DNA from 2 places in the Ignatzschineria indica genome. Region 1 is predicted to be linked to the other one. Evidence: riboswitches for the same ligand, from Rfam matches in the RefSeq annotation. Region 1 holds a riboswitch; the other holds the start of a gene.

Region 1 (4,469 bases):
TAAGTGGGTAATTCTGTTACCGCTTCTGGGAAGAGCGCATCAGCACCGGCTTCAATATAAGCGGCGGCTCGCTCTAAAGAGGCTTCTAACCCTTCTACAGCAAGCGCATCGGTACGCGCAATAATCATAAAATTGGGATCAGTCTTCGCATCAACGGCTGCTTTTATACGATCAACCATCTCCTCTTTAGAGACAATCTCCTTATTAGGACGATGACCACAACGTTTTGCACCCACCTGATCTTCAATATGTAATCCAGCAGCACCCGCCTTAATAAAAGACTTCACGGTACGCGCCACATTGAAGGCTGAGGTTCCAAATCCGATATCAGCATCTGCAATTAAGGGAAGATCGGTGACATTGGTAATACGATCAATATCGATCAACACATCTTGCAACGTCGTAATTCCAAGATCAGGTATACCCAATGATCCTGCCGCTACACCACCCCCTGAAAGATAGATCGATTTAAAACCTGCTCTTTCAGCTAACAAGGCGTGGTTGGCATTGATCACCCCCATTAATTGAAGGGGAGACTCCTCTTTTAATGCTTCGCGAAATCTCTCTCCTGCTGTTTTCATGCTCATTACAACTCTCCTTTGGTTTCTTCTACATCATGGTTAAAATTAAGATCCTTTCTTGTAGTTAATCGCTCTCTAGAGCGATCTTAATCCTCTATTAAATCTTCCAGCAACAGGGTATCTACAGCAATATCTGTTACATCTTCATTTGTCAGAGTGAGGAGTGCTATCACCAGTGTCAATTGAGAGTCGTGAATCATAATTGATGATTAGAAAGAGTAGTTGAGAGCAGATTAAATTATATTTATATATATATTTTACATATGCTTTATATAAATTATCGCTTTCAAAGAGGCCATTCTCTACTAGAAAATAGCCCACACTTCTTATTCCAACTCTATTGAAATATCCTTAAATAGATTCTGATTTTATTCTCAAAATAATAAAATATTGATCATTTTCGATTATTTTCGATTATTTTCGATTAACTCTGATTAATTCTGATTAATTTCTTAAGCTTCCTTCTGGTAAAGGAATCTCTTCAATCAATCACTCCTTTGCTCTTTTTTTATTTCCATATCCTTAAATACAACATAGCAAAGCGGAATAGCGTTTCCCAAATTATAAAATCACTTTTTGCGCTTTTTTTACTCTAAAAAAACAAAAAAATCTCTCAAAATAGCCATTAATAGCCTTTTTTGAGAGATCTGTTTTTTTATATATTTTTTTACAACAAAGGGAAACTTTTTACAAAAAGTTTGCAATATGATCAATTAATAGACAAATCGATTGATTTATTATTAAAAGATGATCTAAGAAAAAGAGCTTTCTATCTTATCTCTTTTATGCGTATCGGGTAACGCTTCATCCCTCTTCTCTTTTTCACCGAAATTCATTTTTAAATAGCGTTAAAATTGAGTTAAATAATCGGCAATAACAGGATTAGATGAAAGATTAATTCAATAATCTTTTTATTTAATCAATATTAAAAAAGTATCGAAATAGGGAGAAAAGCAACTTTCAATCAACTTTCAATCGACTTCTCATCAATTTTAGTGTTTTTTTAGTTAACCTTTAGAGCATCTTTAACAAGATGACTCAGATAACTCTTTAAAATTGAAAATTTGCTAAGCGCTGAGTGGCGACCGCTTCCCATTGAGTTCCTGCTTTTCCATAATTAGCATATGGATGGATCGAGATTCCACCTCGAGGCGTAAATTCCCCGCGTACCTCAATATAGAGAGGATCCATCAATTTAATAAGATCATCCATAATAATATTGACGCAATCTTCATGAAATGAGCCATGATTTCTAAAACTAAAGAGGTAGAGTTTTAGTGATTTGCTCTCCACCATCTCAATTGTTGGGACATAAGAGATATAGATTGTCGCGAAATCGGGTTGATTTGTCATCGGACAGAGCGTTGTAAATTCAGGACAATGAAAATTGACAAAGTACTCTCTATCGGGATGCGCATTTTTAAATGTCTCTAAAATTTGGGGCGTATATTCAGTAGGATAGATCGTTGCTTGATTACCTAATAGGGTTAAATTTTCTAATTGCTCTTTCTTATTACTCATTATTCATTCCTAGTTTTTTCATGTGGGATGGTTGCGAACCACAGTTAATTTGAAGGGCAATAATAACATTGTGACTCTAAAAGAGAAATTATTTGAATGATAAGGGGGAAAATCAAAGGCTTTTCCCTCACTGATCAATTAAGCGCAGATCTATTGACGCGCCCTTCTCATAATTCAACTAACCTTCTGCAAAAATGGCGGCTTTTTTATCAGTTCAAGTAAGATCTTGCTATAATATTTTCCGTTTTAATCTCCCCCTCCTACTCATTCAGAAAGGATCTTTTATGCAACAGCAGACACAGGTGCCGATTATCAAAAAAGGTGATCGAAAGACATTACTCGCCTCCACATTAGGCTATGCTATGGATGGCCTTGATATTATGATTCTCGCCTTTGCGATGATTCTTATTAAAGCAGAATTTGGATTAACAGATGCTGAAGGTGGCATGATTCAGACCATCACCTTAATAGGAACGGTCATCGGTGGTATCTTCTTTGGAATGCTGGCAGATAAGTTTGGTCGCGTTCGTGTCTTTAACTGGACGATTCTCCTCTTCTCGATCTTTACCGGGCTTGCGGCAATCTCAACAAGCGCTGAGATGTTTACCATCTTCCGCTTTATCGCCGGTTTAGGTTTAGGGGGAGAGTTTGGTATCGGCATGACATTGGTAGCAGAAACATGGCCGGCACATAAGCGTTCGCGCGCAACTGCGGTAGTCGCGATCGGCTTCCAGGTAGGAATCGTCTTAGCGGCATTAGTAAGCCTCCTCTCACCCTATATCGGTTGGCATGGAATGTTCCTTATTGGCGCACTCCCGGCACTTTTAGTCTGGTGGACTCGTCGAAATCTTAGTGAGCCAGAGATCTGGTTACAAGTAAAACGGGAAAATCGGAATAAGATATCGATCAAGCCACTATTTAAAGATTCGCGCACAACATTGACCACCATTGGGCTCATTATTGCCACCAGTGTCCAAAACTTTGGTTTTCACGGCATTATGATCTGGATGCCGATGATGCTTGCTAAAGAGCATAACTTTACGCTCTCTGGGACCTTCTTCTGGACCATTATTACAACCATTGGGATGGTTATCGGAACACTCACTTTTGGCGCAACTTCAGATAAAATAGGGCGCCGTCCAACCTATATCTTCTTTCTTTTAGTGAGTGCTGCTTTTGTCTGGATCTATTTCCAACAATCAAACTACTACGTCTTAATGTTCTTAGGGGCAATTTTAGGATTCTTCGTCAATGGCATGATGGGAGGTTACGGTGCGCTGCTTTCTGAACATTATCCAACGGAAGCGCGCTCTTCTGCGCAAAATATTATCTTCAATTTAGGGCGAGGAATCGCGGGATTTGCACCTGTTATTATCGGAACATTAGCGATGAAACATGATATTAGCTACGCTTTAAGCCTTATCTCCGGTGTCTACCTCCTCTCTGCGCTCTCCTTTATCTTCTTAATTCCCGAGACAAAGGGAAAAATTCTCGATTAGAGCTCTCTTTTACGATCACCATCAATAAAAGATCTATCATTGAATAGATCTTTTTTTTATTTTCACCAAGCCCGATCCATAAAAAGGGTGTTAGAGCCACGAAAGACAACTACCGCGCTCACTCTTACCTCAAAAGATGATATCAAAAGATGATTCTTAAGAATTATGGAGCCCTATTGAGGTAATGATAGAGGGATTCCATCCCAACCTTGTCAACAGAGTTATCCACAAGTTATCCAAAGGAGCTGTAATCGTTAAAGGTTCTCCACTTTTAGGATGCACTAAAGTGATACGATAAGCGTGTAATAGTAATCGCTCAACATCATAATGCTCTCTAAAGAGCCTATTATGCCGTAAGTCACCATATGTACTATCCCCAATAATAGGATGGGAGAAGTGATTCATATGGCGGCGAAGTTGATGTTTTCTTCCCGTTTCAGGTGATAAAGAGAGAAGCGTATAACGAGATGTTGGGTATTTCCCTGTGGATAACGGTATCTCACATTGAGCTAAAGGATGGTAGAAAGTAATCGCCTCTTGATCAGCTATCTCTCCCCGATCTCGATCGGCAATCTTATCGCGGATAAAGGAGAGCGGGGAATCAATCACCCCTTCATTCTCAACATATCCTCTCACTAAGGCGAGATACTCTTTTTTTAACGAATGTGCCATAAATTGCGCCCCTAAAGCGCGAGCACTCGCTTGATCTAAAGCAAAACAGAGTACGCCCGATGTCGGTCGATCTAAACGGTGTACAGGATAGAGATAGGCACCTACTTGATCTCGCAATCGTTGTAGAACAATCTCCGTTACTTTAGGATCGAGAGGAGAGCGATGAACAAACCAACCACTAGGCTTATCGATAGCG
Region 2 (4,469 bases), on a different contig from region 1:
TTACACTCGATATTCCCGAAAATCAGGTAACGGCTTTTATCGGCCCATCTGGTTGTGGTAAATCAACACTGCTTCGAACCTTTAATAAGATGTTTGAACTCTATCCCGAGCAGCGCGCTGAAGGGGAGATCTTGATCAATGGGGAGAATATCTTAACCTCCAAGCAAGATGTCGCTCTCCTGCGTGCTAATGTTGGCATGGTGTTTCAAAAACCCACTCCTTTTCCCATGTCGATCTATGACAATATCGCCTTTGGCGTCAAACTCTTTGAGAATCTCTCAAGAGCCGATATGGATGCGCGGGTAGAGTGGGCCTTAACAAAAGCGGCACTCTGGTCGGAGACTAAGGATAAGCTTCATGAACATGGCACCAATCTTTCTGGCGGACAGCAGCAACGATTGAGTATCGCGCGTGCAATTGCTATTCGCCCGGAGATTCTTCTAATGGATGAGCCTTGTTCGGCGCTCGACCCCATCTCAACCGGTAAGATTGAAGAGTTGATCTTTGAGCTAAAAGAGGATTACACCATCGTGATGGTGACTCACAATATGCAGCAGGCAGCACGCTGTTCAGATAAGACGGCGTTTATGTATTTAGGAGATCTGATCGAATTTGATGATACCGATACGATCTTCACAAAACCGAATCACAAACAGACAGAAGATTATATTACCGGTCGTTACGGTTAATGATTGAGTATGAGTGGTTGAGTTTTGAGAACGAGATTTGAGAACGGGTTTTGAGAACGAGATTGATATTGAGAAGAGAAGGGAACGCATGAAGAAGTTAGATTTTACGAGCCATATCTCAGCGCAATTTAATGCTGAGCTTGAGCGTTCGATGAGTAAAGTATTAGAGATGGGTGGGTTAACTGAGCGGCAGATTCGCGATTCGATCAAAGCGATGAGTCAGCGTGATGAGGCCTTAGCCCATGCTATTATTGAGCGAGATGAGGTGATCAATGAGTTAGAGGTTGAGATCAATGAGCTCTGTATTATGATTATCGCAAAACGGCAACCAACAGCGAGTGATCTTCGTCTTCTAATTGTAATTATTAAGACAATCGCCGAGCTTGAGCGTATCGCCGATACTGCTCGAAATATTGCTAAAATGGCCTATATTACGCCGGCGCCGGAGCATCTTGATGCGATTACCGTCTCTTTAGAGTCTCTAGCGATTCGGAGCCTTAATTTCTTTGAAAAGGTATTAGATGCCTTTGCACGTATGGATCTTGAAGCCGTCTTATCGATCTATCCCGAAGATGATAAGATCGATAGTGAATATGAGAATATTATTCGTCAGTTGATGACCTATATGATGGAAGATCCTCGCTCTATCCCCTCTATCTTAAAGGCGATGAATTGTGCGCGTTCTTTAGAGCGAATAGGGGATCGATGCCAAAATATCTGCGAATTTATTATCTACTTCGTCAAAGGGGTAGATATTCGTGTCCAGAAGAATGAGCGATTACAAGAGCTGCTCGATCAGCGAGATCGTAAAGCACTTTAACCCTTGCTATAAGGGCTTTATGATTAATAACTCAATGGAGGATCAGTTTAAAATATGAGCTGATCCTTTTTTATTGTTCTCTTTTACCGTCCTTCTATATCGTTATAGGATCTCTGTTTGAATATTGTTCGATCACTATCGAGATCATTTTTATGTCACTATTTCAGTGACAAAGGGAAGCCATTAGCAAATAATAAGCATCAATATCTATTAGTGATCTCTATTATTGATCTACTATTATTCATATCTTTATCTTCTTGCTATCTTTCATCAGCTGATCAATTGATCTGATGCCGGCAAGTCATTTAGGAGTATCGATGTCTCTCTCTTTTCAAGTTATTGCTTCACTTAAAAAATCTCTTTTCCGTGTGAGTGCCTTACTCTTAGTCGCAGGGCTTTCACTCTCTTCCCCGATTGCATCTGCTCAATCAGTCCCCATCGATAACTTTAAAAATTGTCTTATAGAGCGCACCTCTGATGTTGATCGGGTAGAGTTAGCTCAATGGGTCTATTTAGCGATCTCTTCCCATCCTCACTTAGTTGCCTATTCGGCGATTACTCCGGCAGAGCGACGTTTGATGAATCAGCGTGTTGCGCGTCTTTATGAGCGTCTTGTTACTCAAGATTGTAAAATTGCTTTGGTAATGTTAGTGGTGACAGATCAAGTTGAAGAGGGAATGGAAGTCGGTTTTAGTGCATTAGGAGAGATTGCAATGCTCTCTCTCTATTAGAGGATGAGAGTGTGCTTGAGAGTATTGAAGAGTATGCTAAATATCTCGATGTTGAGAAATTTGCCGATCTTTTTGAGATCGATAATTGATTGACTGATCGACTCAGTCTTCATTAAGTCTTCATTAAAGCGCTATGGCGTTGTCAGAAGATAGTACTAATGGTTGGGGGTTAGGGTTTAGACTCCTCCCCACTCTTGCAATTAATAGTTGCTGTTCGGCGTAAATCCGTTAGAATGATCGCCTTTCATTCGTGGTTCGCAATCCTCCCACATAAAAAAACTAAGGAATTTAATCGATGATTCAATACAACTTTACGCCAGAGCAGCGGCAGCGTGCGCTCTATATTCTCTCCTTTTTTCATATTCTGATTATTGCCTCGAGTAACTATCTAGTTCAGTTACCCTTTACGATCTTCGGTTTTCATACCACTTGGGGGGCATTTACATTTCCCTTTATCTTTTTGACCACCGATTTGACGATACGCATTTTTGGGGCATCATTAGCGCGGAGAATTATCTTTGTGGTGATGATCCCGGCATTGATGATCTCTTATCTTCTCTCTGTTCTCTTCTTTAAGGGATTATGGGTGGGTTGGGAGTCTTTGGCGACCTTCAATCTCTTTGTTGCGCGTATTGCACTTGCGAGTTTCTCTGCTTATCTCGTTGGGCAGTTGATCGATATCACTGTCTTTAATTATCTTCGTCAAAATCAGCGTTGGTGGGTTGCACCGAGTGCCGCGGCTGTCGTGGGGAATTTAATCGATACTCTAGTCTTCTTTAGTATTGCGTTCTATCAAAGTGATGATGATTTTATGGCAGAGAATTGGCCAGAAATCGCTATGGTGGATTACTTCTTTAAGATCGTTATCTCAGCAATCTTCTTCCTCCCGCTCTATGGAATATTGCTCAACTATCTTTTAAGAAAATTAGCTTCCCTCAAGAGTCAATAGATAGAGCAGGGTAATAACGTGCCGGTGATGAATCGATCAGATTACGACTCATACCAGCGCGTAGTTTCTGAAAGTATGCAGGAGTGATCTTCGGCATCTCATTAGCTTCTGTTGTTTAGTTGATTCGATCCATAAGAGAATCTGTTGAGCGTCGGGAGATAACCATTTCGCTCTTATAACTCCTGCATGCCCGCAGGTTGGCATCTTTGGTGCCTGATGCCGGCGAGAAATTGATGAAAATACGCGATAGTGAGATCCGGCAGCGTTCAGCCTTTGTTGTAAGAGCTAAAAAACGGCTGAGAATCGTCTCTTACATTTTTGATAGGTGAGCTTTAAGACGAAAAGAGAAGCAGCTTCCTTTCCCAACTTCACTGCTAATCTCTAGCTGACTCTCATGATTATTGAGAGCATGTTTAACAATGGCTAAACCTAAACCACTTCCTCCCGATTGCTCGCGGTTGCGAGAGGAATCGACCCGATAGAAACGCTCTGTTAATTTGTGAAGATGCATTGGAGGAATTCCTTTTCCTCTATCTGAGAGCTGAAAGAGAATCTCGCCTTGTTCACTACCATTATCTACCTTTGTTAGTAGAAGATGGATCGGCGTTTGGGGAGGATTATGTTCAATGGCATTGTAAAAGAGATTGAGAACCACCTGCTTAAGTTGATCCTGACTGCCGAGAACAGTTAAGTTTGGGGTAATCTCTGCGGTAATATAATCTCGAGATTCGGGATGTTGCTGATAATAATCATCGAGCATCTCAGCGGTGAGTTGTGAAAGAGGAACAACTTCGGCACGATCCCACTTAGCACCTGTCTCAAGGCGTGTTAATGCCATCAGTTGAATCACTAAGGAGTGAAGTCGCTCCGCTTGCTCCTCGATACGATCGAGCGCCTTAGCTTCAAAACTCTCGCGCTCTGATTCTGCCAAATTGCTCTGTAACATCTCGACATACCCTTTAATCACCGTTAAGGGCACCCGTAATTCATGGTTAACATTAGCGAAGAAGGTTTGACGCGTTCGCTCCGCAACCTCTCTATCGGTTACATCTCGAGCAATAATGAGTAGATTATTTTCGATATAAGGGTAGTAGAAGCGGCACTCAAGTTCACGTTGATCGAGCTGTAGGAGAAAAGGGGATTCATAATTTCCCGCTTTAAAATACTCCACAATTTCAGGTGTTCGAATTAGATTGAAGATCGATTGACGCTCATCTTGTGGCCAACGTAATTTGAGCATCGCTTCTGCTTGAGGATTACACCAATTTAAACGACCTTCT

Evidence for each region. A riboswitch is a leader RNA that binds a small molecule or an ion and turns the genes downstream of it on or off. The one in region 1 is predicted to bind preQ1.
Region 2: linked by a shared signal. The riboswitch ahead of DC082_RS02410 (7-cyano-7-deazaguanine/7-aminomethyl-7-deazaguanine transporter) and the one ahead of queF (preQ(1) synthase) in region 1 are both predicted to bind preQ1.

The regions. Positions count from the first base shown of each region.
Region 1 covers NZ_QEWR01000008.1:56,183-60,651, reverse strand. The annotation lists gene prpB (methylisocitrate lyase) at 1-587, opposite strand, end outside; gene queF (preQ(1) synthase) at 1,632-2,102, opposite strand; PreQ1 riboswitch class I at 2,106-2,150, opposite strand; gene DC082_RS10110 (MFS transporter) at 2,387-3,601, shown strand; gene truC (tRNA pseudouridine(65) synthase TruC) at 3,758-4,469, opposite strand, start outside.
Region 2 covers NZ_QEWR01000002.1:536,787-541,255, reverse strand. The annotation lists gene pstB (phosphate ABC transporter ATP-binding protein PstB) at 1-689, shown strand, start outside; gene phoU (phosphate signaling complex protein PhoU) at 778-1,509, shown strand; gene DC082_RS02415 (hypothetical protein) at 1,827-2,240, shown strand; PreQ1 riboswitch class I at 2,485-2,529, shown strand; gene DC082_RS02410 (7-cyano-7-deazaguanine/7-aminomethyl-7-deazaguanine transporter) at 2,536-3,189, shown strand; gene phoR (phosphate regulon sensor histidine kinase PhoR) at 3,500-4,469, opposite strand, start outside.